3 regions of the Paenibacillus sp. FSL H8-0175 genome follow, and region 2 is predicted to be linked to each of the others. Evidence: predicted binding sites of a transcription regulator. Region 2 holds the regulator's gene; each other region holds the start of a gene.
The links. Region 2 encodes LexA, which represses DNA repair genes until DNA is damaged. Its sites were predicted from a motif close to CGAACATATGTTCG; they were not measured.
Positions count from the first base shown of each region.

Region 1: the regulator LexA is predicted to act here: its motif matches at 3,664-3,677, upstream of MHH46_RS23940 (YolD-like family protein).
Region 3: the regulator LexA is predicted to act here: its motif matches at 2,750-2,763, upstream of MHH46_RS23585 (YolD-like family protein).

Region 1 covers NZ_CP150299.1:5,389,979-5,395,946, reverse strand. Annotated here, with positions in the region: gene MHH46_RS23965 (NucA/NucB deoxyribonuclease domain-containing protein) at 1-89, opposite strand, end outside; gene MHH46_RS23960 (cytidine deaminase) at 196-612, shown strand; gene MHH46_RS23955 (glycosyl hydrolase) at 787-2,262, shown strand; gene MHH46_RS23950 (PH domain-containing protein) at 2,336-2,824, opposite strand; gene MHH46_RS23945 (hypothetical protein) at 2,942-3,502, shown strand; gene MHH46_RS23940 (YolD-like family protein) at 3,717-4,052, shown strand; gene MHH46_RS23935 (hypothetical protein) at 4,049-4,213, opposite strand; gene MHH46_RS23930 (M15 family metallopeptidase) at 4,331-5,017, shown strand; gene MHH46_RS23925 (WGxxGxxG-CTERM domain-containing protein) at 5,093-5,569, shown strand; tRNA gene MHH46_RS23920 (tRNA-Leu) at 5,729-5,814, shown strand.
Region 2 covers NZ_CP150299.1:3,968,782-3,974,749, forward strand. Annotated here, with positions in the region: gene MHH46_RS17655 (HAD family hydrolase) at 1-506, opposite strand, end outside; gene MHH46_RS17660 (hypothetical protein) at 541-1,062, opposite strand; gene MHH46_RS17665 (DUF896 domain-containing protein) at 1,112-1,321, opposite strand; gene MHH46_RS17670 (LysM peptidoglycan-binding domain-containing protein) at 1,431-1,844, opposite strand; gene lexA (transcriptional repressor LexA) at 2,096-2,722, shown strand; gene MHH46_RS17680 (L,D-transpeptidase) at 2,901-3,239, shown strand; gene MHH46_RS17685 (hypothetical protein) at 3,390-3,770, shown strand; gene MHH46_RS17690 (hypothetical protein) at 3,993-4,571, shown strand; gene MHH46_RS17695 (MBL fold metallo-hydrolase) at 4,677-5,459, opposite strand; gene MHH46_RS17700 (cupin domain-containing protein) at 5,460-5,951, opposite strand.
Region 3 covers NZ_CP150299.1:5,300,988-5,306,955, forward strand. Annotated here, with positions in the region: gene MHH46_RS23575 (transposase) at 1-980, shown strand, start outside; gene MHH46_RS23580 (DUF4238 domain-containing protein) at 1,201-2,280, opposite strand; gene MHH46_RS23585 (YolD-like family protein) at 2,406-2,699, opposite strand; gene MHH46_RS23590 (hypothetical protein) at 3,883-4,344, opposite strand; gene MHH46_RS23595 (AraC family transcriptional regulator) at 4,611-5,465, shown strand; gene MHH46_RS23600 (transposase) at 5,674-5,968, opposite strand, start outside.

The sequences.
Region 1 (5,968 bases), 1.4 Mb from region 2:
GGGTCTGTAGGCTCTCCGTTTTGTTCAAACCAGTAACTAGCCAAAGCAAGTAATGCAACAATGATGAGACTGGAGATCCATTTTTTCACTTTCAATTCTGCTCCTCCTTTTTTGGCACTTAAAATAGTATATCTTATATCATAATTCAGTGCGATTTAATATAATTAGGTAAAATAAAGGAGGGCGGAACTGGATATGGAGTACATAATTACCATTGAGGATCAGACGCTTATTGCGGCTGCCGAAGATATAATTACCAGGCGTTATGAATGGGGACGGCACCATGTGGGTGCAGCGCTTCGTACTAAAACAGGAGAGATTTTTACAGCGGTACATGTGGAAGCCAGCATGGGGAGGATTACAGTCTGTGCAGAGGCGATGGTGATTGGCAAAGCGATATCCGAAGGTTATAAGGAATTTGATACGATTGGTGCTGTAAGGCATTCTGACCCAGACAGCGAGGAAAAAGAGATTAAAGTAGTCTCTCCCTGCGGCATGTGCCGAGAGTTAATTGCGGATTATGGAATAGACTGCAAGATAATTGTATCGGAGGATGACCGATTAGCTAAATATGAAATCACTGAACTATTGCCTTTAAGGTACACGAGATAAGAAAAAAAGTAATGAGGAGCCGCGGAGCTCCTTTTTTTGTTGAGCCGTGAATTTATTCAGCAGTTCCTTATATCGTCCCAACTTATTTTACAACTTCATGTCCATTCGCTGAGTTCATGTCACTATCGTCCCCATACTATAACTTAAAAAGATTTAAAAGGATGGTGAGAATAGATGGAGCAGCGGATTATTCGTCAGATGGTTGATTCAGCATCAAGGTTCGTGGGCGATGTGCAGTGGCAGATGGCTTTTCGCAGATTACAAATGGCTCCGGCGGATTCGGGGCTGTCGTCCTCGGCTGAGCTATTGCTGAATACCCTCTATTACTTGCAGGGAAAGGGTGTGATAAGCGGCCAACATGATTATTTGGAAAGTGCAGACGAGCTCATGGAGAAGCTTAAAAATACGAGTGGGCAATATGCTGCGCTTCATGGCTACGAGCTGGGCGCAATCAATAATCAGTCACAGGCTCTAATTGACAATCAACGGAATTGGGTCGTCAGCAGTGCGATACGCTGGTCTAGGGCCGGCGGGATCGTAACGATGTGTTATCACGCTGCATTACCGGGGACAGCGCCAACTTGGGGGAATGTAAATACGAGCCTAAGCAATGCTGATTTTGATAAATATATAACCCCAGGTACCACCCAGTATAATGCTCTGTTAGCTGATCTGGATAAGATAGCCCTGTCGCTGAAAAAGCTTAATGACGCAGGGGTTCCTGTACTTTGGCGGCCGTATCATGAAATGAATGGTGGATGGTTTTGGTGGGGGCAAAAGAGCAATTACGCTGCATTGTGGAGCCTTATGTTCGATCGTTTTACCAATTATCATAAGCTGCATAATTTATTGTGGGTTTGGAGTCCAAATGCAAAAAATCAGTGGTGTGATGAGCCGGCAGAATACTATCCGGGCAGTGATAAGGTAGATGTGCTGGCGCTCGACATTTATGACGCGGATTTCAAGATTAGTCATTATGATAATTTATGGGATCTGGGTCGTGGCAAGCTGATTGCGATTGGTGAGAATGGAGAGCTTCCGTCTGCTGAACTGTTGTCCAAAACACAGCCCAAATGGTCTTATCAGCTGACCTGGGGGAAACTCCTCTATGAGAAGAATACCGATGCTGTGATAAAAGCTTTTATGAACGATAAAATGGTATTCACACGAGAGGAGTATGCTGCTGAGACCGCCGCTTTCGCTGCTATCGGGGATAGTGTGCTGGAGAGTGGACTCTGTGGCCAATATTACAATAACATGACGCTTAGCGGCACGCCTGCACTGTTGCGTACGGATGCCAATATTAACTTTTCATGGAGACAAGGTTCGCCTGATCCTGCCATTCGTGTAGATGCGTTCTCTGTGCGGTGGAGTGGGAAGCTGACGGCTGCTTTTAGCGAGGTGTATACCATTTATTCCTACTCTGATGATGGGATACGGGTATGGATTGATGGCGGGCTAGTCATTGATAGTTGGGTGAATCAGAGCGGCCAGGAACGAAAAGGGAGCATAAACCTGATTGCAGGTAAGCCGTATGAAATAAAGGTGGAGTATTATGAGAATGCGGGCGACGCCAGGGTTGTTTTGCAGTGGGAGAGTCCGAGCCAGATCAAGGGGGTTATCCCAGCGGGGGCATTTTATCTTCCTTAAAAAAGAGTACTTCAAGTGTGCAAGCGCAAGCAAAAAGCCCCGGTTTTCCGGGGCCTTTTTACGTATGAACGTCTTAAATTTGCTCGCGGTAGCTAATGTTGTTGGCGATCTTCTCGTCACGAACGGCTTTGCGCAGAACATCTTTGACGGTTTGGGCATCATGGATTTTTCGAAAAAGAAGCTGAGGCGCTGAGGCATCATCAGAAAATACAGTTAATGATCCAATGCCAAGCATCCGGTCCATTATAGACTGTTTTACGGATAAATCGCGTACGCGCAGCAATTCGATTTCTTCAACATTTTTACCGATAAGTCCGGTCTTTACCATAATACGCTGACTTGTAATGGTATATGAAGTTGTGTTAAGTCCTACGATTCCTTTGAGTCGATCCGAGATGCCGGCAGGTTTGCCTTTCCAGAGCACGACTTCTTGAATGACATGATTATCTACTGCGGGTCGATGAGCGGTTACTGGAGCGGTACCGTCAAGGCTGGTTCCACATTCTCCACAAAATTTAGCGCCCTGCTTGTATTCCGCTCCACAGGTGGTGCAATAAGGCATAAATACTCTCCTTTCCTGATCACAATTAAAATAATTATAACATAACAGTCATTTTACATATATTTCATTTGCGCTTTACACAAACCGACATTATCCTGTTAAGTGGAGGGATAAATAATGAAAAAAGCTTTACTAATAGGAATGCTGATGATGACTGTCATCCTTAGCGCCTGCAGCAATAATTCAACTTCATCGGCACCTGCCACGGAGGAAGAAGTGCAGGAGACCGTGCAAAACTTCTACAATGAAATGTCTAAACTTGAAGAGTCAGGAAAAACTTCTTTAGCGGATTTCAACGAAGCCATTGCTGGTTATTCAGCAGGAGAACTCACGGACAAGCAGTTGGAGAAGAAAATTAAGCAATTCCAGAGTACCGCAACTGATTTATCGAATCAAGCCGAGAAAGTAAAAATTTCCTCCAGCTTGCCGGAAGACATTCGTAAGTTGCTCGAAGAGTCTAAAGTTGCCTTTGAAAGTGCTTATTCTTTAAAAGAAGAGGCCTCTCAAGGTGCTGATTCCGCAAACGTTACGGCTGAGCAATTTAATGAATTGAATCAGAACGCTGATGTAGCGATGTTATTCGGTATTTCCAAGCTTAACGAGGCAAGAGAAGCAACAGGACTTATAGATTCCGAAGGTCAGGCTACCTCAGAGTCTGGGGACGTTGTTCAAGAATAAATCAAATCAGGCGCTGCGCAGTTTATCTGTCAGCGTCTTTTTGCTGCGAATTTTATCTTGAATAGATATACATTAATATACATCTTTTGAATAAAGAGTGACCCTTAAAAAGGTATCTTTTTCCTGATTATTGATTAATATGCGAAGATGCGGATATAATACAAACATACGTTCGTGTTCAGAGGAATAGATATATAATTAAGGAGGGGTTACCATGGGCAAAAAGCTGGAGAAAAACGGGCTGTGGGAAAGCAGCCGCATGATGCTGCCGGAGCATAAGATACGAATTATAAGAGATGAACGGGAAACGCTGCGCCGCATCAAGCCTATTCTGGATGAGCAGAAGCTGGAGGAGATTGAATGTACACTGGCTTTGTCGTTGCGGAGTCATGTACGAGTGACAGTTGTTCTTTTTGACCCTTTTGAAAATACGATGTTAAGTGGTTTTGTGACTTCCATTCACACCCACTCGCGTGAGTTTAAGCTGCAGTGGGCGGAGGAATGGAAGTGGATCGATGTGGATGATATTGTCGAGGTCTACATCGTTTAATGCTGAGAACCGTTGCCTTCGCTTTTCTCATAAGCGATTAAGGTAACGGTAGGATTACCGGTCAGATGTGCAATGGAAGCTTCAGCATTCCGAATAATTTCCAGTGCTTCTTCCTGTTCACTAAGGGCTGCAACTTTATAGCTATCGCTATGAATATCCATATGTCTCCCACCTTTCGTTAAATATTTTGTCCTTTTTTGTGGAAATCATCCTAAAGGGGACAGGGGTACAGGCAAATAGGGCAGCGGCATCATTGAATATACCAAAGGGGTGATTCTATGCTGACTTTGGAGCAATTGAGGGAAAAATCCGCGGCGCGTCTGGTCGGGCTTCATCCTGTCTTGGCGGCAGGTGCGAATGTTTTGATTCAGCAAAGCCATGCGAGAGGAGTCCCTATCGTTATTACTCAGGGTCTACGGACCATTGCTGAGCAAAATGCTTTGTATGCGCAGGGTAGAAGCAAACCAGGACCGATAGTTACCAACGCTAAAGGCGGTACCAGCTATCATAATTATGGTCTTGCGTTTGATTTTGCGCTTTTGCTGCCGAATGGCACTAGCCTTTCTTGGGATATCAATCGTGATGGTGATAAGGATAAGACAGCAGATTGGCAAGAGGTTGTACAGGAGGCTAAGCGGCTTGGTTTAGAATGGGGAGGGGACTGGACCTCTTTTAAAGATTATTCACATCTGCAAATGACTTTCGGTTTAACTATAGATCAACTTCGGGCAGGTAAACATCCAACGACGGACCAAGCCAAAGAGGCTTTAAAAAAGATTACCGGAGGGGATGATCAGGTGAACAAAGACGTTACAGTGACCATTAACCTAAACGGCCGCAAGCTTACCGATGGCGTTCTCGATACCGGAACAACTTATGTACCCATACGTGCGCTGGCTGAGGCGCTTGGAGCAAAGGTTACTTATGATGCTGTGACAAAGACAGTTAATGTAGTAAAAGAGTAAAACCACCATGCATAGACAGTGCCGTCCAAGGGGAAATTATCAGTGATAACTAACCTTAAAGGGAGGCATAACACTGTGAACAAGCTGATAACAAGCCTTGCATGCGGTACTGTATTATCAATGAGTCTAATGGGAGCTAGCTATGCATCAAATGCCGTGGGATCAGCAGCATTGGGCGGTATCCCAGCCGCGAATACCGGGATGGATGGGACTGCGGAACACACTCGGATGATGAATACGGAAGGCAATTTAATGAACGGCACCACGGGAACAATGAATCAGCATGAGAGCATTATGAAAGATAAGATCCGCATCGATGATAATTACAGACCTAACAACTACAACACCAATAACTACAATGACACCCGGAACAACTACAGAACCAACAGCACTGTCAACCCGGCAACCAACACCACACAGACCGGCAAATACCGTGCAACTAGTACAACAACGAATGCTGCAACTAACAAAGGATCTAATTGGGGCTGGCTCGGTCTGCTTGGACTTTTGGGTCTTGCCGGAATGAGAAGCAGAAGTGACGAGCGTAGATAATCCGCGTTTATAATAACCCGTATCGGTTCTGGCTGAACGGGTTATTTTTATTGTGAATAAAATTTTTTCGAAAAAGGATTGCGCGTTATCGATATTCATGATATTATATTTCTTGTCGCGTTATATGTGAACAACGTATGAAGCTTCAACACATAATATGCCGGGGTGGCGGAACAGGCAGACGCACAGGACTTAAAATCCTGCGGTACGTGAGTACCGTACGGGTTCGACCCCCGTCCTCGGCATCCTTGATTTATAAGGGTTTTTTCCGGAAAACCTTGGTTTTTGAAACAGTTTGGGAGAGAACTTTTTATAGAGTTCTCTCCTGCAGTTCTCTCCTTTTTCCGGAGGAGAGAACGAGGAGAAGATCGCATGACTCTCAGTAGTATTGAGGGTTAT
Region 2 (5,968 bases):
TCGGGCACACCATCTAGTTTCTCTTGTTGCAGTGCAGGACAGCCGTTCGTAAGTAGCAGAAGCTTCACTTGACCCCGTAACTGCTCCAGTACATGCATTGTTTCTTCATAGATGTATGGACGTTTTCTGCGCTCTGCTGCGAATTTAGTTGCCAAGGTCTCAGCTAGTGCTTCGTCTTCCACCCCTAACGCTGCAAGTCCGCGACGCCAAGACTCTTTACGATATACCGGTGCAAGCTGCTCCAATTGACGGAATTCTGGCTGTTCACCTGCCGTAAAGTTAGCCCAGAGTGCTTCATATGGATTAATTCCGATCATCTTTGTAAATGGGAACGTCTCATAAGATTCATATAAGCTACTTGCTTCCTTACGAACTGCAACTTCTAGTTCTTGTGGATCGATCGTATCCCCGGCGGCTTCACAAGCAGAACGAAATGCTTCTTCGACGCTCCGATCATCCCACAGCAATGTATCATCAAGGTCAAATAGTACAGCAGAAATTGGCATTACAGGTCTCCCTCTCCCTTTAACTGGTCTAGTTCTATTCGTGAACTACTTCAATGTTGTGAGCTTTAGCAAATGCTTCTAATCGTGTACTCATCGCATTAGTATCATAGCGATTCATAAGTTTTGTGAAAATCCATTTCGTACGTTTCCCTTTATGCTTAATGACTACAGCTCCACGCGAAAGGGTGATTTTCTCAATATCTGCAGCTGGAAGTCCGCGTTCGCGATTGAATTTAATAGTGGACAGTCTTGCTTTTTCCACCTTCAAGTACGGACGACGGAAGAACAATAGCGCTGCCAGCAAATAGTACAGTACTACTCCCAGCCAATTAGCCAGCATGCCATTACCTTTGGCCTGATCAATAGAACCAACTACCCAAAACATAGTGCCAAGTATCACTAACACTACCGGAAATGCAATGTTGCGACCTTTAAAGACTTCGGCATTCTGGGTAGGAGATTTAGAGGCATAAATCGTATCCTTGCCTTGCTTCTTTCTTTGCTTGTTGATTTGCTGTGTGTTGCGTTGAACCATTCTTTCCCAAGAACGGGCCATGTGCGTTCCCCCTAGTCATCCTGAAATATCTATGAAAAGGAACAGCGAGCTAATGTTTAAGCCCCTTGTTACCTTGTTCATGCTCATCGTTATCTACCACTTCAATAGTATTTAATTGTGCTCGGAAGTTATTGCGGATATTCCCCAGGTAAATTTCACGAAGCTTGGCGCGTTCCGCCACTTCCTCTTGATTAAGGCCTACGCTCTTCTGTTTGCGTGCCAATTCGTTAATTCGCGCGACCAACTCATCAATATTCAATACTTTCCCTCCCCCTATAAATTAATTCTAACTCTGCCATGAGAAAAAGAGCTTGTCAAGGTCTACTCCCTGCAAGCTCTACTGGTCATTCTATTATGTTCTCAGAAAATTAATAAATAGGTAAAGTAAGTATGTCTCCAGCGTTAATTTGACTACTCTTAATCCCACTTGAACGTTTAATTCCTTCTATATAAACAACTGTCTTCATATCAGCTGGTTTATTCTTAAGGGCAATACTCCATAGTGTATCTCCACGTTCAACCACAATCCGCTTCTCTTCCTTCATTATAGTCGTCGATCCTGCAAATACATTTCCCACTACTGTTAGGCCAGATAATACTAGCACGAAAATCAATATTAACTTAATAAAGAAATCTTGACGGAACAACGAAATCATCCCTCCAAGCAAACGTTCCGTTATCTCTTTCACCTTAGCGGAATTACGGGCAACGTCATTATGTCCTATAGATTCAACCACTGGGGCCTTATCGTAGATGCTGCGGTATGTACTGTATTTTAGCATAATCATCATCCTCCAAACACTTGTTCTTACTTTCGAATTTATAATAACACGAACATGTGTTTTGTTCAATACTATTTCAGAACAATTGTTCTCTTTTTTTCGAGAGACTCAAGCGGTTCATTTTATTATCATTTGTCTACCATTTTTTAACTCTAGCAGATTAATATTTATAATAGTTAGAACTTATGTTTGTGCGAACGGTAGTTCTATGTTATAATTTTCCCAAACATTACTATATGGGGTTGATTCCAATGTCAAAGATTTCAAGTCGCCAGCTGGCGATCCTGGAATTTATACGAAGCGAAGTCCGCAGCAAGGGTTATCCACCTTCCGTCCGGGAAATTGGAGAAGCTGTTGGCCTTGCTTCCAGCTCCACAGTTCACGGTCATTTGGACCGGCTTGAGAAGAAGGGACTTATTCGTCGAGATCCAACGAAGCCACGTGCAATAGAATTACTAGGCCAAGAGGATTCAGAGAATGTTCACCAATTCGCGCAGACCATCTCACGGATTCCTGTCGTAGGTAAAGTTACCGCCGGGGTACCTATCACTGCTACAGAGAATATCGAAGACTACTTCCCACTTCCTACTCACTATGTAGGTGACAACAAAGTATTTATGCTGTCTGTCATGGGTGATAGTATGGTGGACGCAGGCATTATGAATGGTGACTATGTGATTGTTCGCCAACAACAAACAGCGGACAACGGAGATATCGTTGTAGCCATGACCGAAGAAGATGAAGCAACCGTTAAGACCTTTTACAAGGAACGTGATCATATACGGCTTCAGCCGGAGAATCCAGCTTATGAGCCGCTTCGCCTTAATCGCGTAACTATTCTCGGAAGAGTCATCGGATTGTTTCGAGATATCCACTAAGTATGCACTTCTAACATAAAAGGCTGGTCCGCATATGCGGAACAGCCTTTTTTCTACGTTTTTTTGCTTTTCCAACCACTTACGAACATTTGTTCCCAATGGCTAAAATGGCCATTTTCTATGAATAACCCTTTAGGCGTTCTGCTCATATCCTAATTAGAAAGGAGTGTTGCGTATAATGCCCAACTACCGAATTATTGTAGATCTGACCCAACGAATGTTATATCTTCTGGACAATGATATTGTGATTAGAGGTTTCCCTGTCGGCATCGGTAAGATGTTAACCCAATCCCCAGTGGGTGAATTCACTATTATTAACAAACAACCCGACCCAGGGGGTCCCTTCGGTGTGTTTTGGATGGGACTGTCTAAACCACACTACGGAATTCATGGAAACAATGACCCTTCCTCCATTGGGAAAGAGGTGTCCCACGGCTGCATCCGGATGTACAACGAGGATGTGTTAGCACTCGCTGCTATTGTCCCTATAGGCACACGAGTAACGATAAGAAATTAAATTCGAATGGAGGCTCGGCAACCCCCAAATCACATTAAAAAATGGGGGTCATTACATAAGTAAGTATTTTTTCATTAGCATACTAGGAGTTTGGTGATTATATGTCGAATATTGTTAACAGGATTGCAAATTGAAAAGGATGTGTTTAGTTTGAATAATTCAAAAATTAGAACCCTCGTCGATTTTAAAGTCGATGCACTGGGTAAGCTGTCCGGTTTACTTTTAAATGATGAACAAGCTAGTGGAAAAAAAGTGAATTTGCTCACCTCTTTTGGCAGCATTCAGGGAATCGTCTCTCCAACCGTCTCCAACAAAGAGGATGTATTTGATTTAAAATCTTTGATGGATGATGTAATTGTAGACGAATACATATCTTATTTGGGAGCAGAACACCCTGATAAAAATTTCAGCTATAACTTTGTTGTCCTCAATGACGTTACTGTAAGACCTTATGCTAGTTATGGGACTCCGATCGAATACAAACAGCTGATTGTTTATACCGATCATATCACTGCCTTCAATTTTCTATAGGTTTACATAATCACCTTAAAAAGCACTCTTGCAGCAACCCCAAATTTTGCATCATTTGCAGAATCGGAAGGTTTCTCTGGGTGCTTTTTTTGGGTTAATCGTGAAGTCGATCCTATAATTCCACGAATTTCCCTTTTAAAAGATACTAGTGGAGATCATTCAGGCATATCTTTCAATAAGCAACAATTTGAGTCTAATGAGATAACTAGGAGGTGTGATTATATGCTGATTATCTTGATGTACTTATTTGCTATTTTAGGAGTTGTTTTAATTCTAAGTGCCGCCATTATAAAATTGAAAACGCTATCTGCTTCATCTGAAATTTCTAAGCTAGTTAATGCGACCTCATCTTTTAACATCAGCTTCACCAAAACATTCATTCCCCCCAATCAATCTCACTTGATCGCACTTAACGAGCCTAATAAAAAATTAGCAATTGGCACCAAAAATCCGAAGAGTAACAAAAAAGCAGTAGCAAAGCTATACTCATTTGATAATGTAATGGGATCCGAGATTGTGGTTAACGCACTTACCCTTTCAAAAGTATCCAAAAGACATCAAAACAGCAAAACTACTGCAACAAGTGCAGATATTAATGTCCTTAAGGACACCGATGAAGAAGCTAATGTGATAGAAGAGCTTACGCTTAAAATATATATGAACAGCAAAGAAACGCCTGTGTATTGTATCTCCTTCTTGCCGGGTTTATTGCCTATTCAACAATCCGACAACCAGTACAAGGAAGCTTACTCCCAAGTACAACAATTGCATGCACTGTTCAGGTCAATCGTATCTGAATAATTAAGTTGTTTTTTGCGCAATAAGATGTGTGAATTATTTTTCGCAAAAGCCTTTGATGTAGACACCATATCGCCATACCCTCATTTGTTTTCGACATAGAAAAATCTAAAATTGCACACTAAACCCATCAAACTGGTGAATGCCCGTACCATGTGCTACTACCTTTTGCTCACGTAACTCACGAACCGCCTTTTTGACCTCTTGTAAAATAGATGGATCTAAACCCAGTGTATTATGAGAACCGAATACTTGGGTAACTCCTGGAATTTCCGTAATCTTTTCTAAGGATGCCACTAAATCAACCGGACTAGTCGAAGGGTAAAAGGCATAGATTGGCGTAACGTCATACAATAAATCACCTGTAAACAGATATCCGTTGGCATGATCAAAAAGGCTGATATGACCTGGCGAATGACCTGGTGTATGGTATATTTCTATTTTACGCCCGCCTATGTCGAGCACATCCCCTTCTTGTAAAAGAGCTGTTGGCTTCCCTTGAAAAGGTATGTAGGTGTTAGGATCAAAGGTTTCAGGAACAGGAAGGGTGATGTCCCGGCTCATATCTTTTCGAATCTGGGCAAGGGACAAGCCTTTTATTCCGTTAATCAGCCAATCCTCATCCGCTTTATGAACATAGATTGTCTCGAATTGCCCATGACTGCCAATATGATCTGCATGCACATGCGTAGTTATGACAGCGATAGGTAAATCCGTTAACTGATCCGTTATTCTTTTTATATTATCAATACCTAATCCCGTATCAATTAACGCGGCTTGTTTTTGCCCCAAGAGTAAAAAAGAATGCACCTTTTCCCAATGTCCATATTCACTGATTGCATAGGTGGTCGGATCAATTTCCGTTACTGTAAACCAACGATCTTTACTCAATTACGCTCCCCCATTCCATTTTCCCCTTACATGCTCTTCTCCCTTACAATAATCCGCCTGTTCATCTGCTTGATAGATTTCTTGATAGGGCAAAATGTTGATTTTGCCTGAGTCTGGATATTCGCAAACATCTATTCCCTGATTCGTTCGGAGATCCAGATACCTGCATGGTGCATCGGAATGATTATAAAGCTGGTGCGCCCCTTCCGGTCCCATTTCAAAAAATATTACATCCCCTTCAGTAACCTCCGTAAAACCCTCGGGTGTTCTTAACATCGCTTTTCCCGTTAAAATCACAAATATTTCTTCAGCATTTCTATGAAAATGATAAGGAAAAGAATATTTATCAGGATCTAAAGATCTGATATCAAAAACTAAATGCTTGGAGCCCACCATTTCAGCTAACCTTTCACTCGTATGCCAAGCAAACTCTGGGATCGGGGACTGTTTTTGTGTAAAAGAGACCGTATTTTCATTAAAAATCTTCACCATCTGCAACACTCCTCCTT
Region 3 (5,968 bases), 1.3 Mb from region 2:
GCCTCGCACGCAGACTGGAGTTTGACCTTCGTTTCCGTTACCAATGTGGACTTCGGCTAGACATCCCTGCCCCTTCGATTTCCACTCTAAGCCGGGTTTTTACCGAGTTGACTCAGAAAAGCCTTGCCCAGCAGTTGTTTGAGGATCTTGTGACTCAGTGCCAAGAAGCTGGAATCATCGACGGCACTCATGTCGCCATCGACAGCGCATCCATTCACGCTTACGAGAAAAAAGAACCCAAGCGAAAAAGCGAGCTCACTGGCAATGCCAACTGGGGTGCAAAGTTTGACACCTTCGGCAATAAAATCAAGTGGTTTGGCTATAAGCTGCATCTGGCCGTCGATGCCAAAAGTGAACTTCCGATGGCACTGAAGGTAACCCCTGCCCATGTGAACGACGGAGACGAAGGGCCTGCACTCACGACGCTGGCTGCTGCAAAATCCAAAGTGAAATTCTTCATGCTGGATGCGGGCTACGACCAAATGAAAAACTACGAGGGAGCCCGGAACGTCAAGGCACAAGCCATTATTCCGCTGAATCCACGGAATGAAAAGGAACCGCCAGCAGGAATTACGCGCAAAGGTACGCCCTGTTGTTCGATGGGCTTTCCCATGACGTATTGGGGGCAAGAGAAGACATCTTTGAAATTCCGTTGTCCACATGCGACAGGACATGTGAATTGTCCTTTAGGCATGGCCGCTTGTTCGTCCTCTAATTATGGAATGGTGGTCAAAGTTGACAGCCAAACGGATCTTAGACGTTACGCTCTACCGCATCGAGAAAGCCGAGGCTGGAAGGAGCTTTACAATAAACGGACCAGTGTAGAACGCTGTAATTCTCGAATGAAGACCTATTTAACCGCAGACCAGCTCCATGTCTGGGGGATTCAAAAGGTAACAACCCACCAATATTTAAATGCGATTGTGTTACTTGCTGCTGCACTTGCCATTGCGAAGCAACGAGTCCAAAACGCCGCTTAAAATTTATGATTCTCCGAAATTCTGCCCGTCTGACCATTTATAACCGAAATCACAAAACGGGGCTTTGGAAGTGGTTAGACTACGACCTTAGAATCGAAAATTGAATTATGCAAAATGCTCAAATAGGTATAAGATCATAAAACTCAACGCTTAATTAAAAGATCAGAACCATAAACTTACGCCTATCAATAAAAGTATACTTGATTTCACTTTTCTCAACTCAAAATGAAAATATACTTTCTTCAACTTGCGCACGTGGATGTACTCCGATTTTAAATACTAGATTTTTATCATTAATAGTTCTCCATATTCGTTTGACTTCCACATAATATTCAAAACAGCATAGCTTAAACTTTTTATTACTCCCACAACCACAATAGTCATTTCTGCCCAAATTATTGAAGTCTCTAAAATGCATAGGATCAGTAAAAAGCTCCCAAGCTCTCTTCTCCTTCTCATAAAAGAAGACTTCATTTTTTAGTGTTGATCCACTTACTTTGCCAGAGTTGTGGCCAATATAAATTGCAGAAGGAGATCGCCATTCAAAATAAGGTAGGGCCTCTTGAAGTGTACTCTTTTCTTTCCCAACACATTTTTTATAGGAATTATTTATGATAACTTTGTTAATTTCGAGTACTTGTTCGTCAGTAAGATAATTTATGGATTGAGGTCGAATATATTCTGGTTTATGTCCATGATAGAAAATTGCATAATACTCATTGGAAAGAGGTACTAATATTAGAACCTCAATAAGTCCTAAATGTCTATTACTAATATCAGAGAATCTACTTTTAATTCTTAATGCAGCTGTAGAGATGTACTGATCGCTGATTAAGAAATTCCCAGATTTGCTTCTAATAATAGCAAAATCATAATATTTTCTGATAGTTTCGCTAAGATTGTTTATGTAATTCGTATTCGATAATTTGTTAAGCATCGTTGAAATCCGATTCTCTTTACTTGTAGTCTCATGTTCAAATTCATACAATAACGCACCACTTCGATAGTAATAAATTATTATTGCATTAAGGTAGGAACGGATATACTCTTCAACACTACTTAATTTCCCCTCACCACAATCAACCTGCCTTAGTAAACGTAATACTTCAACAATAGCTGGCCCAAAGTCATCCTCAATTTTTTGAAAAAAGTTTTCTATTGCGTTGGTCGCTAATTGTGAATGCTCATTTGTAAAGCGTTCTGACATAGAATTTCGATAAGGGATTTGGTACGGATCGGCATTTTTTTTCAACCAACACTTCAGAAACTTTACCCTTATCAGCAAAATGTTTAAGAACATTCTGTGGAATATAATGTTGATTTTTCACTATTTCACCCATTTAATCACCTACCATTAATGTCAAATCATCATCTTCAGTTGCTTCAACTACAATTCTATATCAACCCAAAATTACAAACTAAGGCCTAGCCCTTCGATTCAATTACGTTTAAGATATCCTCTATTTTTATCCATTCTGATTGATCTCCAATAGTTCTCAATTCAATTCGTTGTAACTGATAATCTACAGTCATTACGATACCGTGTAGCACTCTATCATAATTAGGATAAAATACTTTTAACCATAATGGACTATGATCTTCAATAGACTTATTTATGGCACTTTTTATCACTAGTAATTGAACCCTAGTAAGTTTAGGTTTTGTACGTAATATAATATTTTCTTTATCCAATAAATCCCCATCTATTTTTCTTTTCATCTATTATCCTCCTGATAATTTGTACAGTAAGTCTAGCAAACACCTATAAAAGAACATTTGTTTGTATTATATATATGCGAACATCTTTTATCAATGATTAACTTAGTATCACTTGCATATATTGCTCAGTGGTGGCGTTATAAATTTATTAAATGATAACTTACATCAGTAGTAGCTAAGTACTCTCGAAATGGCTAAAATGAATTTTGATTACACAAAAACAAAGACTGTAACTCACAACGAGTATACAGTCTTTGTCTTAGCAGCAAGCTCGGCCTGCTGGGTAATTCTACCCCAAGCTTCTTAAGTACCGTACCATTCCATTACATTCATGGCGATCATCTTTTTGACTTTGATTAAGATTAATGGCATTCGCAAACGCTATACATATGACTGGTATTCCTTTCCAACCTTTAGTCTTCCTCCTGCAAGCATTTGTAGTGCACAGAATGAGGAGAAAATAGCAGAAATATTAATAGCATCAGGCTTCTGTTGTTCTACTTGAAAGGTAATTTATAACAAAAAATAGTGAAATATTCCGTTTAAACGGAATATCTCACCTATTGAATTATTGGTTAATATCTATATTTTGGACCGTAAAACATGTACCTACTGCATATTGATTCCTCTATCGAAGCCCTTAGGGGTAACTTGATAATTCACATTAGATTTAACAGTTAACGCTATCAAGATCTCTTATCAGAATAAAAACATCCCCACGATGGAGACTTCTCATTCTCGCAAGGCCAGTTGGCATTGGCAAGCGTTTCCGTTCTAACTTCGCCGCTTCCGGCTATAACAATCCAATCCCCCTCTTGGAGACATTGCCAAGCAGTACATCTCCTGCAGTAAATACATGAGATTTCTCAATATCTTTAATGAGAAGCATCACGGAAGCTCCGCCTTTAGCCACATTGATAGTATCCGGATTTAACTGCTGAATTAAGTCCTTAGTCCTCGAAATTCAGGAGGTCTTTAACCTCCAGCTTATCCAACTTGTTTATGATCCAAGTGATACATAATTATTATATATATTGCTTAATAGATCGATCTTTTGAACTTATATCTGGGATGTTTTGTCATCAAGTGATATAGCATAGCTGGCGGATATCAGAATCGTACTGCAAAGAAACGTCCAGATCAGCAACCCTAGTAAAACCCACATTTTATCTCCTCCTTCACTCTATTGTTTCTCTGTTCCCCACTGATGGTGGCCGAGCAATTGTTGACCAAGTTCAGTAAGAAAAGCCGGGGGATGTTGCCCCTCGAGATATTGCTGCTCCCGCTGTTTGATCAAGGCATGATTGTTCTCTTGAGCCGGAATATACCTTAGGGGGAACCAATCTCTATCCGTATAACTCGTAATCCGCAATCGCCGCTGGTCAATAATAATTAAATCAGCCAGGTTGGCTTCAAGAGCTAAAATTCGATTTCCATCTTGCATGTTAATACTGCTTCCGTCTATATTAACGGACAAGAGTCTAGGATACCCGTCGATTTCGCACTGCAAAACTCCACCCAGATAGCGGGAGTATTCAAGATAACGGCAAATGCCGAATATATCCGTGGCATAGACCGGATGTCCCAGATATACTGATGATGATTCAAGGAACCCGTCAATGGCTGACTCTCCATTTGTCTCCACGCTTCAAAACGCAACACGTAGAAAAACGGAACTGCTTTTCGCATGTGCACGTATCCTTTCTCTTCCCAGGTATGGCGAACCGCGCCGTGGTCAAGTATCAATATGTCACCACATCCATTCGCTTAAAATCTCTTCTTATCCTCATATCAATTTTACAAATGAACCGAACGGGGAACAATAAAGGTTGTTGTTGTCTTTCGGTAAAATATGATATATCTTGTCATTATAATGTCATCCAATCAATAATGTTTGAAAGTAGGTGTCTTATGCGCGAGAGCAACGACTTATTATTAACCCATACTTCTTTCGCCTACAACAGCAAGCTGATTTACGCTGGTAAGTTAAGCGACAACCCGGAGTGGAAATTTGCGCTTCATAAGCATGAAGATTTGCATGAAGTTATTTTTATTGAAGGCGGAATCGGTTCGTTTGTGATTGATGGTAAGGCCTATACTGCAAAAAAAGGGGATGTATTGATTTATAATCGGGGGATTTTGCATGAGGAGCAGTCTGATCCAGACAAACCATTGTTTACCTATTACTGCGGATTTCGCTTCAACTCTCCTATTGCCGAACAACGTGATTGGGTCATTCAACCCGACCGAGAACCAGTCATTCGTTCGAACCATTATTCAAATGAGCTGTCCTTGCTGATGAAGACATTATTTGGCGAGTTTTCGCTGCGAAATAGTGGTTATGAACAGATCTCTCAGCATTTATTAGAAGCTATCCTGCTCCTGCTTGAACGCATGCTTCTTTTGCAGCATCATACTACAAAGGAAGGGAAATCCCCGCTTGCCAATCAAATCAAAGAATATTTAGACACTAATTACAGACGCAAGCTAAGCCTTATGGACCTGGCACAATTTTTTCATATCGACTCCTATTATCTGGTTCACATATACAAGAACAATTTCGGAATCTCACCGATCAACTACTTAATTCAGCGCCGTATGGGAGAAGCCATGAGACTATTGGCCAGTACCAACAAGAAGGTATGGGAGATCGCCAAAATGGTTGGATACGACAACCCCAATTATTTCTCCATTCTGTTTACCCGTGTAATCGGTGAATCCCCCCGCAAATTCCGAGAGAGGAACCAGAAGGATCTGTATAATTAATGATTCAACTTCAGGAGTTCATTTTTCTAAACAAAACCTTTCTTATTACAGGGTGAACTAAAGATCCAACCTTCAGTTGATAGAAACGGACGTTCTTGTTCTTCTTAGTTTTGGTGGGGGCATTTTCGAGAATTCAAGGTATGAGTTGCTGGAGTGGGGTCTGAAAAACCAGAATCACTAGCCTCATCTGCGAAGAAAAAAAGAGCCTCTATGTATGTATAGACCTCGGAACCGGAGGGTCACAATATCTTATTTGTTTTAATAGATTCTTAACTCCCTTGTATAAAGGGGAGGGGTACTGCCCTCGACGAGCTGCGAGCGTTGGGAGTCTAAGCTTGTTCGCTGTCATGTACACCATCGCAATCAAGTTTTGGACATTACGGTAGTCCCGCGTTTTTCTCTTTACCGCTTGGATGAGCCCGTTAATAACTTCAAGGAAGCCATTCGTCATACGACTATGAAACCATCGTAAGATGCATTCTTCGTGTCGCTTCAAGGTAAGC